DNA from 2 places in the Paraburkholderia sp. JPY465 genome. Region 2 is predicted to be linked to the other one. Evidence: predicted binding sites of a transcription regulator. Region 2 holds the regulator's gene; the other holds the start of a gene.
What was found. The regulator FNR, encoded in region 2, switches genes on or off when oxygen is low (the NO sensors DNR and NnrR bind a similar motif). The targets are predictions, from matches to a motif close to TTGATNNNNATCAA.

Region 1: the regulator FNR is predicted to act here: its motif matches at 3,399-3,412, upstream of QFZ94_RS20845 (MBL fold metallo-hydrolase RNA specificity domain-containing protein).

Annotation. Positions count from the first base shown of each region.
Region 1 is NZ_JBNDMT010000003.1:1,351,118-1,358,976, reverse strand. Features, by position in the region: gene QFZ94_RS20865 (NAD(P)H-dependent flavin oxidoreductase) at 1-776, opposite strand, end outside; gene QFZ94_RS20860 (hypothetical protein) at 807-986, opposite strand; gene QFZ94_RS20855 (YbfB/YjiJ family MFS transporter) at 983-2,191, opposite strand; gene QFZ94_RS20850 (LysR family transcriptional regulator) at 2,312-3,244, opposite strand; gene QFZ94_RS20845 (MBL fold metallo-hydrolase RNA specificity domain-containing protein) at 3,472-4,836, shown strand; gene QFZ94_RS20840 (BON domain-containing protein) at 4,888-5,580, opposite strand; gene QFZ94_RS20835 (Hsp20/alpha crystallin family protein) at 5,631-6,065, opposite strand; gene QFZ94_RS20830 (DUF1488 domain-containing protein) at 6,198-6,473, opposite strand; gene QFZ94_RS20825 (potassium channel family protein) at 6,583-7,437, opposite strand; gene chrA (chromate efflux transporter) at 7,597-7,859, opposite strand, start outside.
Region 2 is NZ_JBNDMT010000006.1:1,066,871-1,074,729, reverse strand. Features, by position in the region: gene QFZ94_RS38295 (polyketide synthase) at 1-61, opposite strand, end outside; gene QFZ94_RS38290 (universal stress protein) at 261-1,100, shown strand; gene QFZ94_RS38285 (universal stress protein) at 1,124-1,591, shown strand; gene QFZ94_RS38280 (universal stress protein) at 1,677-2,138, opposite strand; gene QFZ94_RS38275 (response regulator) at 2,387-2,794, shown strand; gene fnr (fumarate/nitrate reduction transcriptional regulator Fnr) at 2,811-3,593, shown strand; gene QFZ94_RS38265 (PAS domain-containing sensor histidine kinase) at 3,716-4,816, shown strand; gene QFZ94_RS38260 (universal stress protein) at 4,850-5,320, opposite strand; gene QFZ94_RS38255 (universal stress protein) at 5,371-6,372, opposite strand; gene QFZ94_RS38250 (zinc-dependent alcohol dehydrogenase family protein) at 6,499-7,485, opposite strand; gene QFZ94_RS38245 (DUF3564 domain-containing protein) at 7,749-7,859, shown strand, end outside.

The DNA of each region.
Region 1 (7,859 bases), on a different contig from region 2:
TAAGCGTCGTCGATCGAGGTTTCCGGGCACGCGACGAAGGCCGTGCCCATTTGCGCCGCCTGCGCGCCCAGCGCGAGCGCGGCCGCGATGCCGGCGCCGTCCATGATGCCGCCCGCCGCGATCACGGGCAGGTCGAACTCGCTCGCCAGCAGACGCGTCAATGCGAACGTGCCGAGGCGCTCGTCACGCGAGGTCGTGTCGAATATGCCGCGATGACCGCCCGCCTCGATGCCCTGCGCGACGATCGCATCGACGCCTGCTTCGACGGCCGCCGCCGCTTCGTCGAGATTGGTCGCGCTCGCGAGCAAACGGATGCCCGCGTGCTTCAGTTGCGCGATCACCGCATCGGGCGGCAAGCCGAAATGGAAGCTGACGACGGCCGGCTTCTCCGCGAGCAGCATCGCCTGCATCGCGGTGTCGACGACGAAGCTCGTGTAGATCTCGGAGAGCGCTTGCGGCGGCGTCGCGCCGTATTGCCGGAACACCGGTTCGAGCCAGGCGAGCCATGCACGCTCGACGGCCGCATCGGGGGTGGCCGGGCGATGGCAGAACACGTTGATGTTGAACGGTTTCGTCGTTAGCTCGCGGGTCTGGTGGATCGCCCGGCGCGCGTTCTCGACGTTCATCGCGGCAACGCCGAGCGAGCCCAGACCGCCCGCGTTCGACACCGCGGCGGCGAGCGCCGGCGTGGTGACGCCGGCCATCGGCGCCTGAATGATCGGCTTGTGGATGCCAAGCGTGCGCAATAACGCCCGATTGTTCGTTTGAGTGCTCATGTTCCCTTTCCCACCGATGCGTTAAAAGGTTCAATGTACCTGCCGGCTTGCCAGCTTGCCAGGTTCCAGCGTGGCCGTGCGCCGGCGCGCGAGGCCACCGCGGGCGATCGGACGCAGCGCGACCCGCTCGTCAACATTGTGCGCCACGCCGATCGACGGCATCGCCAGGACCATACCGATCGCCGGTGCAGATGAAACCGTCGCATTCATTTGGCGCTGCGCGCGGCGAACAGATCGACGGCGAGTGCGAACAGAAGCGCCACCGCGCCAATCGCGTAGAGCACCGGATAATTGCCGCCGCTCGAAGAGAACACGAACGAAAGACCGTAGGCCGCCAGCGCCTGCATCACGGCGAAGCTCGTCGTCGCGCGGCTCCAGGCGTCCTTGACGGCGGACGGATGGTGCACGAGCAACTCGTTCACGCGACCGAGCGCCAGCGGCACGATGCCCGGCGTGAACGCACCCACGATAAAGGCGGACACCATCAGCCCCGCCGGCCCGAATAAGCCCGCGGCCGGAATCGCGACCGCAACGGCCTGCACCAGAAACGCGACACGCAACGCGCGGCCGAACCCCGCGCGATCGGCGAGATGCCCCGCCGCGAGCGGCCCGACGATCGCGCCCAGGCCGTACAGCACCCAGAACTCGGCGCCCGCATCGACGCCCCGGCCGAGCCCGCGCGCGACGAAATCGACGAGGAACAGCATGTGCGGCACGAGTCCCACGGCGTTCAGGCCATATTCGGCATAGAGCGCGCGCAGGCCGGCGCGGGGATACGCAGGCGCTTTTTCGAAGCGCGAATGCGCGGCGGCGTGCGCTGGCGCCGCCTGCTCGGGCCAGCCGTTCCACGCCACGGCGGTCAGCACGAGCGAAACGGCCGCGAGCCCGAGCCACGTCCACGTGAGCCCCTGGTGCAACAGAATCGGCACGATCGTGCCCGAAGCGGCGATGCCGAGTCCGATGCCCGTGAAGATGCCGCCGCTCGCGAAGCCCCGGCGCGCCGCCGGCACGTGCGCAAGGATCGTCGGCGCGGCGAGCACCATCAATGCGCCGCCCGCGAGCCCCGAGGCCAGACGCCAGACGAAAAACCACAGGAACGACACGGGCGCCGCGCAGGCGACGAAGGCGATGGTCACGAGCAACATCATCGCGCGCAATACGGTGGCGGGTTTCGCCACTCGCACCATCGAGCCCGCCAGCAGCGCGCCGGCCAGGTAGCCGCCGAGGTTCGCCGCGCCCAGATAAGCGGCGCTCGAGGCGGGAAACCAGTGCGCGCCGATGATGGCCGGCAAAAGCGGCGTGTAGGCAAAACGCGCGAGACCAATGCCGATCAGGCTCGCGCTGGCTCCGGCGAGGGTGCCTCGCCAGACGTTGTAGCCGGCCGAAGCGGCCGGATTCGAGACGGCTTGCTGCATGACGACTCCCATGGATCGGTGTTGTTAAGCACCTGATGAATATGGAAGGCAGTCTAGATCGAGTCGCGTGCCGAGAGAATCACCGCGCCGTGGAAGTCATTCTTCCGCGTAGCGATCGAATCAGCGTCGATCGGCGTCGATGATTTGCTGGGCCCGCTCGAAATACTCGCGCAGCAGTGGCGCGGCGAAATCGACGAAACTGCGCACCTTCGGCACCGCAAGGCGCCCCTGCGGCGTCATCAGATTGACGGGCAGCGGAGCATGCTCGTTGTCGCGCAGCACGATTTTCAGCGCACCGGCCTTGACCTGTTCGGCCACGTGATACGAGAAAAGCCGCGTGACGCCGTGCCCGTCCACAGCCGAAGCCCGCGCCGCGCGGATCGTGTTGACGATCAAGCGCGGCGTGAAGCGCACGACCTGCGGCAGCGCCGTTTGACGCGCGGCCGGAAAGCTCCACGAGTCGAGCCCGAAATGCGTCATCGAGATGATCGGATGGCTGGCGAGATCGGCGGGCATCGCGATGGCCGGATGCGTGGCGAGATAGTCGGGCGAAGCGACCACCACCCGCCTCACTTCGCCCACCGGAATGGCGACGAGCGTCGAGTCCTGCAGATGCGCGATGCGCAGCGCGACGTCGATGCCCTCGTCGACGATGCTCACGGGCCGGTCGTGCAGGTGCAGACGGATCGACGCCTGCGGGTGGCGATCGAGAAACGCATCGACGATCGGGCGCAGCACCTCTTCGCCCACCGCCACCGCCGCCGTCACGCCAAGCAGGCCGCGCGGCGCGGAGCGCTCGTCGGCGGCGAGCAGGTCCGCCTCCTCGAGATCCGCGAGGATGCGCCGGCACGCTTGCGCATAGCGCTCGCCCGCTTCGCTGAGCCGGATCGTGCGCGTGGTGCGATGTAGCAGCGGCGTGCCCGTGTGCGCTTCCAGAAACGCGATGGCCCGGCTCACTGCCGCGGGCGAGCGGCCCAGCCGGCGGCCTGCGCCCGCCAGACTTCCCTCGTCGAGCGTGGCGACGAATACCTTCATGGCGTCGATACGGTCCATTGCGTGTTGGTTTTGAGATTGGGCTTTGGGAGCGCCGCGGTCTTTTGGGTCGATGAATTCCGGCACGATCTTAGCGGAATACGGGAAGCGTCAGAGCGGCAGTTTGTTTCGCCACTTCGTCCTCGACCGTTTTCGGGCGAGCGCTGCGCAACCGATGATCCAGATCAAGAGTACGGCGCCCACATCCGTTGAAATAGTCCCATCCATCCGCGAGCAACGGAGGAATCATGAAGCTGACCTTTCTCGGTGCGAGCGAGACCGTCACCGGTTCGAAGTATCTGCTCGAAGAACCCGGCTTGCGCATCCTCGTCGATTGCGGGCTGTTTCAGGGCCTCAAGAACCTGCGGCTGCGCAACTGGGCCGCACTGCCGGTGCCCGCCGACTCGATCGACGCGGTGCTCCTGACTCACGCGCATCTCGACCACAGCGGCTATCTGCCATTGCTCGTGCGAAACGGCTTTCGCGGTCCCGTGTATTGCACGCCCGGCACCGCCGCGCTGTGCGAGATCATGCTGCGCGACAGCGCGAAGCTACAGGAAGAGGAAGCGGAATTCGCGAACCGCCACGGCTTCTCGAAGCATCGGCCGGCGCTGCCGCTCTACACGCAGGACGACGCGCAGCGCGCGCTGCATCTGCTTGCGCCCCACCGCTTCGATACGCCGGTCGACCTGCCGCATGGGCTGTGCTTTCGCTTTCTGCCGTCGGGGCACATCCTCGGGGCGGCGAGCGTCGTCATGTGCCGCAATCACAAGGTGCTGGCGTTTTCCGGCGACGTGGGCCGCCCCCACGACCCGATCATGCGTGCGCCCGCGCCGCTCGCGCATGCCGATTACCTCGTCGTCGAGTCGACCTACGGCGATCGCCTGCATCCGGACTCGAACCCGCGCGACGACCTCGAACGGATCTTCAGCCGGACCTTCGCCAAAGGCGGCGTGGTGGTGATGCCGTGCTTCGCGGTCGGCCGCGCGCAGGAAGTCCTTTACTACATCGCGAAGCTGAAAGAGACAGGGCGCATGGCGCACGTGCCCGTCTATCTGGACAGTCCGATGGCGACCAGCGTCACCGACGTGTATCGCAGGCATCTCGCCGAACATCGTTTGACGATCTCCGATGCAAATGCGATCGACAAGGCCGCGATCATGGTCCGAAGCGTCGAGCAATCGAAGGCGATCGCGTCGCATAACGGACCCATGGTGATCATCGCGGGCAGCGGCATGGCGACCGGCGGGCGCGTGCTGCATCACCTGCGTTTATACGCGTCCGATCCGCGCAATACGATCGCGCTGGTCGGCTTCCAGGCGGCCGGCACGCGCGGCGCGGCGCTGGCGGCCCACGAACCGTCGATCAAACTGTTCGGTGAATACGTGCGGGTGCGCGCGAACGTCGAATCGATCCCGTCGCTATCCGCGCATGCCGATTACCGCGAGTTGCTGAACTGGCTGTGGAGTCTGACCGACGCGCCCGCTCGCACCTTCGTCACGCATGGCGAGCCCGCCGCGGCCGATGCGATGCGGCGGCATATCGTCGAGACGCTCGGCTGGTCATGCGAGGTGCCGGTGTATGGGCAAAGCGTCGAGCTCGGGCAGTTTTAGGCCCGTGCAACGGTCGAACGGAATCGTCGGTCGCGAGTGGGAACGTGGCTGTTATCGTTCGGCTGCGTCACCGATGGGTTCGCGTGGCGGGCTCGCATCGACGACGAGATCGTCGACCACCGCGCAGACGCCGGGCGCGCTCCACGCGACGCCGCGCACGACCTTGCGTTCCGCGTATGAGCCCACCTTGCCCGTCAGCGTGACCGTGCCGTCCTTCACCTCGACGCCGATGTGCCTGACTTCGCGCTCGGCGTGCCGCCGCATCGCTTCTTCGATGTTCTTGCTGATCTCGTCGGTCGCCACCTTGCGGCGCACCTCGATCGCGTTCGTCAGGCCGCGAATGCCGCGCATCTGGCCGACCGCGCGCGCGACGATGTGGCGCTGGTAGGCCCAGTCGACCATACCCGTCAGCGTGACCCAGCCTTTTTCCACCTGGATCTTGATCGCATCGTGGGGCACGGCGACGCTCCAGTACAGAATCGCGTGGACCGCGCCCGCCACGTCCTCGTCGCTGTGTTGGTCCGGCTTCGGCAGCCGGACCTGCATGTCCACCGCAACCGCCTTCACACCCGCCACGCGCTGCGCGGCTTTTTCTGCGGCCAGTTTTTCGGCGAAGCTCGGCGGATGGCCCGACAGCGTGACGACGCCGTTCGTCACCTCCACGCCGATATCCGTCGCGGTGACCGCGGGGTCCCATTCGAGTTCTTCCTCGACTTCCCGCTGCAGTTGTCTGTCGGTTTTCACCAGGTGTCTCCTCGCGACTAGCCCGTGCGACGGCGCGCCAGCCTGCCGTGTCAGTCGATGGTCAGCCGCTTGCGATCACCGGACGTCTTTTTCGGCAAGCTGAGCGACAGCACACCGTCCTTATACTCGGCTTTCGCGTTCGCCTCGTCGACCTCGCCGCCGAGCGAGAACGAGCGGCTGAAGGTCCCGGCGTAGCGCTCGCGGCGGATCACGCGCTCTCCTTCCTTTTCCTCCGTGTTGCGCTCGACCTTCGCGTTGATCGACACGACGCTCCCGTCGATCTGCACGTCAATGTCTTTCTTGTCCACGCCGGGCAGTTCAGCTTTCACCGAGTAAGCCGCGTCGCTTTCCGTCACGTCGATCTTCATCGACGCGAGTTCGGTCTCCTGGGTCGACAGCATCGACCGCATCGGCCGGAAGAAACCCTGGAACAGTTCCGACACAGGGTCCAGCGAAAGCGGATCAAAACGCGTCAGATTGCTCATTGCACTCTCCTTAGGATAAGCAGGCCACGACCGGGCCCAGTCGACCGAGCCGAGCTGGGCTCACCATGCCTTCAGCGTAGCGGGGCGCGCGGGCGCGTCGTTGATCCACGTCAAGCGCGTCCGCTCGACGGGTCACGCGGAGAACCTGAAGAACCCGCTATGCAGCAGCACGGGCTTGGCGCCAACCTCTTCGAGCAGTTGTCTGGCGGCCTGTTCGATCTGATAGCGGTGCGCGAGGAACGCCTGGACCAGATCGTCTTCCCGCAGCGAGCGTGCGCCGAAATGATCTTCGAGCGCCTCGGCCGTGATCGCGCATTGCACGGGCCGATCGTCGACGAGCGCCGGAAACGCCAGCACCAGATCCCGGGCGCAGTATTCGGGCATGCAGGATGGAAAGGAAATATGCATGGTGAGGCCCCCACGGGCATGAAGTGCCGCGACGTCTCCAGCTTAAACACGCAATTCACGGCGGATTTGACGTACGTCAAGGCGGCCGCGGCGGTGTCGGCACGAGGAGTCATTCGCCCGTGCGCGTCACGGAGTCCGCATCGGTGTCGCTGCGTCGCGCGGCGGCGTCGAGCGTCTGCCGCAACGCCTTCAGTTCGGCGTGCAGGCGTACGATTTCATCGTTCAGATGCTTGATATCCCGATGCATCTCACGCCGCAACGCCCTCTCTTCCTTGCCGATGAATGCGGCGGCGATGCTCGCGAAGACCAGAGACAACATGCCGTAGCCAAGCAGCACGACAAATGCAGCGAACACGCGCGATGCGGGCGTCGTCGGCGCGATGTCGCCATAGCCGACCGTAGCGCTGCTTTCGAACGCAAGCCACAGCCCTTCGGAGTAGGAATGCACGTGCGGTTCGAGCCAGTAAAAGCCGGCACCGGCCATCGCGAGCACGAGCGCGCCGGCGAGTAGCAGCCACATCAGACGGTTCGGCGTGACGAACTCGCGCAATGACAGCACGATACGCAACGCGACGACGCCCATGAACGACAGCCGCAGCAGCCATTCGACCGGCTGCCACGGCGGCGTGCCGAAACCGGTGCTGAGCGCCGCGCCCAACGCGATGAGCAGGTCGAGCCAGTTGTTTGCGAGCAGCGTCTTTGGCCGTCTGCTCAGATGGGCCAGCCAGGTGAACGACAACGCAAAGCCAGCGAACATGCCCAGGTACAGGGTACGCGACAGGATCAGTGCAAACGGAGTGGGCACCGTCAGTTCGATGTAGAACGCGGGGATCGCGCAGAAGCTCAGCGCGCACAGCCCCCAGCGCAGGCGGCGCCATGCCCGCACGGCGCGCGGGCCGTCGTGCGCGCTTGCACCGCCCAATCCGTAGCCGCCGGGGCCGTGGTCGATCATGTGGTCCGTCATCGCGCGAATGGCTTGCGGCCTGTCGGGTTTCGCGCGATACCGTCGTGGTGCGGCAAACGCACAGAGGCCGCGCGATCATCGTTGCAGGCTAACCGACGCGTGGCTGTCAGCCTTGATGCAGATCAGTGCTTGTGAAAAAGCCGTGCGCGTTTAGCGCTGTCAAAGCGGGTGCCATACGGTTTGAGCAACGCCGGCCGCGACACACAGCACGACGACCGCAAGCGGCGGCACCTTCCAGCGCAGCAACAGCAAAAAGCCGATGCACGCGACGGCGAAATCCGTCGCCGACAACACCGCGCTAGTCCATACCGGCGAATAGAGCGCGGCGGCCAGCAGGCCGACCACCGCGGCATTGACGCCGGCAAGCGCCGCCGCCATCGCCGCACGCGCGCGCAGCGCCTGCCACCACGGCAATGCGGCGA
Region 2 (7,859 bases):
CCGTCGAGGTCCGGGGTAAAGCGCAGCGCCCGAGCGGCGCGTCGAATCCGGAAGCCATCATCGCTGCCCTCCAGAGCACAGCATAGGATTGCCAGGCGCGGTTGCAAACCGTCGATCGCGTCTGCCGCCGTATCGAGCGCGCGACGACCCGCGCTTGATCTGCGTCAATCGCCCCGGCCGCCGGGCTCATAGACTCCATTTGACAGCGGGCGCAAGCCCGCTTGCGCCCGTTTCCCACGTTCTGTCACGGAGCTTTGGCGATGAGCTACAAAAGCATTCTCGTTCACCTCGATACGAGCGTTCGTGCACATCCGCGCCTCGAGATCGCATTGCAGCTCGCGCACCGCTTTCATGCGACGCTGACCGGCCTGTATTCGACGTACGTGCCGCCGCGGCACGCGTTCTTCGTGATGGCCGGCACCGCCGACTACTACGCGGAGCACGAGCGCCTGCGTCACGAGCGTGCCAGCGCGCTGGAGCGGCTGTTCCGCGCGGAACTCGCGCGCGCGAACGTCGACGGCCACTGGATCGCCGCGAACGGCTACGCGAACGACGTCGTGCCGCCCTATGCGCGGGTCGCCGATCTCGTCGTGCTCGGCCAGACCGACCCGGCCGACCCCGAGGCGTTCGTCGCCGAACAGTTCGTCGAGCACATCGTGCTGTCGGCCGGGCGCCCGGTGTTGCTGGTGCCGTCGAGCGGCACCTTCGCGGCGCCGGGCCGCCACGCGCTGATCGCGTGGGACGGCAGCCGCGAAGCGACCCGCGCGATCCACGACGCGCTGCCGTTCCTCGCGCATGCGGCAAAAGTGACGCTGCTGACGGTGCATTCGTCCGCCGATCGTCCGCCGCAGGGCATGGCTGCGGGCGACGACATCGCCCTCACCGTCGCGCGTCACGGCGTGAAGATCGACGTGCGCGAGCTGAGCGTCGCGGACCGCACGCCGGTCGGCGACGCGCTGCTGTCGCAGGCGGCCGACCTCGGCTGCGACCTGATCGTGATGGGCGCCTACGCACATTCGCGCCTGCACGAAGTCGTGCTGGGCGGCGCGACTCGCACGATGCTCGAGTCGATGACCGTGCCGGTGCTGTTGTCGCACTGAAGTGCGCGCTTAAGGAGTCAGCCATGTTTCAGCGCCTACTCGTCGCGCTCGACGGCAGCGCCACCGCCTCGGGTGCGTTCGACGCCGCGCTGACGCTCGCCGCCGAATCGGGCGCCGAGCTGATGCCGCTGTACGTGATCGATGTGCCCGTGATCGCTTACAACGCGCCCGGCTTCGACCCATCCACGATCGAGGACGCGTTCATCGACGAAGGCAAGCGCATCGCGGCCGACGAGCAGAGCCGGATGAGCGCACGCGGGGTCAAGGGCACGGCCCGGACCGTCGAAGTGGCGATCACCGGAGAAGACATCGCCCATCGCATCGTCGAAACGGCGCGCGAATGGCACGCCGACGCGATCGTGATGGGCACGCATGGCCGTCGCGGGTTTCAACGGCTGATGCTCGGCAGCGTCGCCGAGCGCGTGCTGCGCCGCGCCTGTTGCCCGGTGCTGATGATTCCCGCCCAGGCGAGCAGCGCGGCGCGCGCTTAGCCAGCCCCGGCGAGCGCCGACAGCGGACTCACCTGAGCGAATCCACCTGAGCCGCTAGAAACCGGCTGCTGCGCGGCGCGGCGCTTCAGGGCCGCGGGTGGCCTTGTTCGTCATGCCGCACGATCAGCACCGGTATGTCGGTCGCCCGTACCAGCGACTCCGCGACGCTGCCGAGCAGAAAGCGCTGCACGCCATGGCGGCCATGCGTGCCCATCACGATCAGATCGGCCTGGATTTCGTCGGCGACGCGCGCGAGTACCGCCGACACGTTTTCGGCGTAAGCGTCGATCACCCGCACGCCGCCCGGCACCTGCGCCTCGCGCAACAGCTCGCGCGGCCCATCGAGCGCGCGGCTGGCGAAATCTTGCGCCGCGCTCGCCGGCTCCGGCTCGAAAGCCACGTCGGCATTGTTCGACCACTTGCCGTGCCCCACCACGCAGCAGGCTTCGAGCGTGGCGCCCGTCAGCTTCGCGAGCTTCAGCGCCTCGGCGAAGGCGCGCTGCGCGCTGGGACTGTCGTCGAGTGCAACCAGAATTCGTGCATACATGTCGGACTCCCTCTGAAAGCGCTGGCATGACCCGAAGTGGCGCCGTCGCGCGTTTGCACCGACAGTGTGAAGCGCGCGCCGCCACGCGGCTTGACGCAGGTCAACGGGCCGCCGGTCGGCGTCGCCGCCGCTGGACGACATCGCCAGCAAGCCACTAGGAATATTCCTACAACCACTGCCTGAACTCCTAGCACCGCTTAAAGCGCCGCCGATATATTTCCAAGGTTAGGTCGCCAATACTGGTCGGTATGGACAGCCCCCCGTCAGCCACCTTATCGAGAGTTTTTCTCGTCGACGATGCGACCGAGGTCCGGCGCCGGCTTGCTTGCCTGATCGCGCTGATTCCCGGCATCGAAATCGCCGGCGAGTCCGCGGGCGTCGAGCACGCGTTCGACGACATCGTCGCGAGTCGCGCCGATGTCGCGGTGCTGGACCCGTGTTTCTCGGGCAAGACCGACCTGCTGCTGCTCGCTGCGCTGTCGCGGGCGCGGCCGTCCATCGTCAGCATCGTGCTGACCAATCATGACGCGACGGCGTTTCGCCGCGCGTGCGAAGCGGCGGGCGCCGACTTCTTCTTCGACAAGACCTCGGAGTTCGAGCTCGCCTGCCGCGCCATCGAAGCGATTGCCTATGCGCGCCGTGCGCATCGGGTCTGACCGCCAGGAGCCGATCATGCAAGTTGCCGCAGTCCGTGAACCCCGCCACGACGCGCCTCGCACCTCGCACGTCGTACCGATCCACGTCGCGCCCAGCACCGCGGCGGCACGCCACGCCGTCACGCGCTGCTCCACCTGCGCGATGCGCGCGATCTGCATGCCGCCCGAGCTGACGCCGGACGAACTGAGCCGGCTCGACGTGTTGATCTGCTCGACGCGCTCGATCAAACGCGGCGACGCGCTGTATCGCGCGGGCGACGAGTTTCAAAGCATCTACGCGATACGCGCCGGCTCATTCAAAACCGTGGTCATGCATCGCGACGGCCGCGAGCACGTGACCGGCTTCCAGATTGCGGGCGACTCGCTTGGCCTCGACGGCATCGGCGAGGGCAAGCAGAACTGCGATGCGATCGCGCTCGAAGATAGCGTCGTGTGCATCATTCCGTTCGCGCAGCTAGAGGCGATCTGTCGCGAGATCAAACCGATGCAGCATCACATCTATCAGATGATGAGCGGCGAGATCGTGCGCGAATCGAGCCAGATGATGCTGCTGGGCACGATGACCGCCGAGCAGCGCGTCGCGACGTTCCTGCTGAATCTGTCGAAGCGCTTCAAGGCGCGCGGCTTTTCGGCCGCGGAGTTTCATCTGCGCATGACGCGCGAGGAAATCGGCTGCTTTCTGGGCATGAAGCTCGAAACGGTGAGCCGGATGTTCTCGAAGTTCCAGCGCGAACGCCTCGTCAAGGCGAACGGCAAAACGATCCGCATCGAAGACCCGGAACGACTGGCTCGGGTTTGAGCGTCGGCGCGGCGCTCGCCTCACGTTCGTTCGCGGGACATGCCGGGTGGAACCGGCGCTCCTGAACTGATATAACTCAGTGCGTTGCGGTACGCGACCTTGCGTGGCCGCCCGGAGGAGCGATGGGTCTATCGAGCGGCGAGTCTTCCTGCTTCACCAGTGTTGCGTCCGGGTCGGACGTGTCCGTCGAGGATCGCTATTTCATGTTGGTCGAAGCGGTACAGGACTACGCGATCTTCATGCTCGACCCCGCCGGCCGCGTAACCAGCTGGAATCCCGGCGCACAGCGCATCAAGGGCTACACGCCCGAAGAAATCATCGGCCAGCATTTCTCGAAGTTCTATACCCCGGAAGACATCGCGGCCGGCAAGCCCGCTCGCGAACTGGAAACCGCCGCAGCCGTCGGCCGCGCCGAGGACGAAGGGTGGCGTGTGCGTCGCGACGGTTCGCGTTTCTGGGCCAACGTGGTCGTTTCCGCCGTGCACGATGCGTCGGGCGCGCTGCTCGGCTTCGCCAAGGTCACCCGCGATCTGACCGAGCGCATGCGTCTCGCGGAACTCGAACGCGCGAGTCAGGTATCCACTCACACGCAGATCGCCCGTGAAAACGAGCAGAAACGTATTGCACGCGAACTGCACGACGATCTCGGCCAACGGCTGACGGCGCTGAAAATGAGCGTCGCGCTGCTCGAAGCGAAGCTGAATCAGCAAGCCGACACCGAGCCGCTTGCGGCGCAAACGCATGAGCTGCAAAAGCAGATCGACTGGATGGCCGCTTCGCTGCGGCGCATCGCCGCCGATCTGCGCCCTCCGCTGCTCGACGACCTCGGACTCGCCGCCGCGCTCGACTGGTTGGCCGAAGACTTCACGAAACGCTACAACGTTCGCTCGAGCGTGCATCTCGAACCGGCCGAGCCGGTATGCGGCGAATTCGCGGCGACGGCGCTGTTTCGCATCGTTCAGGAGGCGTTGACGAACGTCGCGCGGCACGCCAAGGCGAGGCGCGTACGCATCGACATGATCTGCGCGGGCCCGACCGTATCGCTCGATATCGACGATGACGGCGTGGGTGTCGCGCTGGATCAGTCGCAGGGAACAACTTCATTCGGGCTGCTTGGCATTCGCGAACGGGTGCGGCAGTTGCGCGGCAACGTGTCGTTCACCAGCTCGCCCGGCCATGGTTTCAGGATCTCGATCCAGCTGCCAGCCGACGCGCTCGTGTAGTGCTCACACGCCGCCGCGCGCCGCTACCGGGGATTACTCCTCGGGCGCTTCCTCGCCGATCTGCTCGCGCATCAGCAACACCGGACAGGTCGAGAAACGCAGCACCCGCTCCGCCACGCTGCCGATCACGAGGCGCCGCACGCCGCGCCGCCCATGCGTGCCGAGCACGAGCAGATCGGCGTGGACCTGCTCGCCGTGGCGCAACACGATCGTGGCGACGTCGTCGGACAGGCTCTCAGACTCGATCATCGCGGGCCGGCAACGCACATCGGCGGCGGCGCAGGCCTGCTCGGCCTCCTCGAGCACCGAGTGGCCGTCCTGGCGCAATGCTTCGACTAGCGCGAGCGGGTCGTAATAGCCGGCATAGGAAAAGATCGGCGTCTTGTCGACTACATAAACCGGATGCACGACGGCCTTCGTCAACGCGGCGAGATTCACCGCTTCTTTCAGCGCGCGTTTCGAGAAAGTGCTGCCGTCTAGCGCGACGAGGATATGTTGGTACATGCCGATTCTCCACTGAGGTTGGATTTGTCAACGCGCGTGGCGCGCCCCTGCTACAGATAAAAAGGCCCGCCCGCACTGCCCGGATGCGGCTCCCGCCACTGGCCACGCAGCACCGCATCCGCCCGCAACGACGGCGCATCGCGCGGACACACGAGCACGGGACAAGCCGCGTCACGCAGCGTGCGCGACGTCACGTGTCCCGGCAATGGATGCGGCATGCCGCGCATGCCGTGCGAACCCATCACGATCAGGTCCGCGTGCCAGCGTTGCGCTTCGTCGAGAATCGCGGTCGACGCATCGCCGGAATCGTCGTTGAACTCGAGCAACGCGGTTTCCGCCGCGCGCCGGCTCTGTTCGAGCATCGCCGCACCGCGCCGCAATACATCGATTCGCTGCTGCAACACGACTTCGAACGGCAGCCATTCGCACCACGCAAAGCGGTCGTCGGCCGCGTAGACGACCTTGATGCACGAGTCGGGCGGCGCGACCGCGAGCGCGGTGCGCAGCGCGTCGAGCGCGGTGTCGCTGCCATCGATCGCGACCAGCACGCGGCTCACCACCGCGGCATCGCTCGCGTCGGTCGACCTCGCCGGCATATACAGCACCGGACGTCCGATCGACGCGACCAATTCCTCCGGATCGATACGGCCACCCCAGCGATGTTCGCGCGAATGCGCGGCCACCGCGACCAGATCCGCATCCCATTGCGCCGCCGTATGAGCGAGCGCTTCGGCCGCGCCCTGATGCAGCGCGGTCAGATCGACGATTTCGGCGTCGGTCGCCGCGACGACGCCGTGCAACGCGATCACCGCGTCGCGCAGCGCAGCCTGCGCACCGTGCAGCATCGCGCGATGCGTCTCGCACCAGTCCGGATAGCTGAGCATCAGCGTCGGATAAAGCGCGGCCGGATTGCAAACGATATTGACGAGACGAAAGCGCGCGTCCGCGGCGACGAACTGCTGGGCGACGCGCGTGGCGAGCGCCAGTCCGGCGCCGCCCGCGGACGCGATCATCACGCGGTGAAAGGAGTTGCGCTCGGCGGCAGTGTTCATCGGCTTTCCTCGGATCGTCGCGCCTCGGCCCGTGACGGGGCCCCAACGGTGCGCGCTTACATAATGAACGCCGGCGCGGCGGGCGGCTTGATCTGTATCAAGCGACCATGGCCCGTGAGCAAATCATCAGCGGATCGCGAGCACGGCCGCGCCGGTCAGCTTGCCGTGGCGCAGATCGTCGAGCGCGCGGTTCGCGTCGCGCAACGGGTAGGTGGTCGTCTCGATCGCTAGCCGGGTCTCCGCGGCGCTGCGCATGAACGCAAGCCCATCGTCGCGGGTCAGATTGGCGACCGATACGACGCGCCGCTCGCCCCACAGAAACGCGTACGGGAACGACGGAATGTCGCTCATATGAATGCCGCCGCACACCACCACGCCGCCCTTCGCGACCGCCTGCAGCGCCAGCGGCACCAGTGCGCCGACCGGCGCGAACAGCAGCGCGGCGTCGAGTTCGCTGGGCGGCGCCTCGTCGCTGCCGCCCGCCCATGCCGCGCCAAGGCGCAGCGCGAGTTGCTGGGCCGCGTGATCGCCGGGACGCGTGAACGCATAGACGGTGCGCTGCTGGTGACGCGCGACCTGCGCGACGAGATGCGCGGCCGCGCCGAAACCGTAGATGCCGATCCGTTCGGCGTCGCCCGCCATGCTCAACGTGCGGTAGCCGATCAGACCCGCGCACAGCAGCGGCGCGGCCTCGATATCGCCGTAGTGCGGCGGCAGATGAAAGCAATAGCGGCTATCGGCGACCGTGCGCTCGGCATAGCCGCCGTCGATCGTGTAGCCGGTGAAGCCAGCGTCTTCACAGAGATTTTCGCGGGCGGACAGGCAGTAGCGGCAGTGCCCGCAGGTGCGCCCGACCCACGGCACGCCGACCCGCTCGCCCACCTTGAAACCGCTGACGCCCGCGCCCAATTCGGCCACCACGCCGACGATTTCGTGGCCTGGAATCACCGGCCGTTTCGGATGCTCGAGTTCGCGATCGACCAGATGCAGGTCCGTGCGGCACACGCCGCAGGCATGAACGTCGATCAGGATCTCGCCGGCGCCGGGCCGCGGATCCGGCACTTCCCGCTCGGTCAGCGTCGCCGAGCTGCCGTCGAACACCATCGCTCGCATCGGGTTTCTCCTTCTGACGCTTCGGCGGCGGCACGCTGACGTCATGCAGACCGCGAGGTGCGCGCCGTTTTCATCAGATCAGCATAGGCGCGCCATTGTGTCGCGCGATCGGCCGCTGCCCTGAACCATTTGATCGAGGTCAATAAGGGCCGCTTCGCCGTCCGTACACTGATCTTATTCCTGATAGGCGCAGGACGCGCAAACGCTCGGGCAGCAGGTACCTGGCCAATCCGAACCAGTCATTTATATTGCGGAGACTTATCATGCGTTTGACCGTTCATCTCGACACGTTCGATCGTGTCAACCCGATGGCCTTCGCCATTCTCTGGCTCGACAAGGACACGCGGCGATGGTCGCGCGAAGGTCATTTCGCG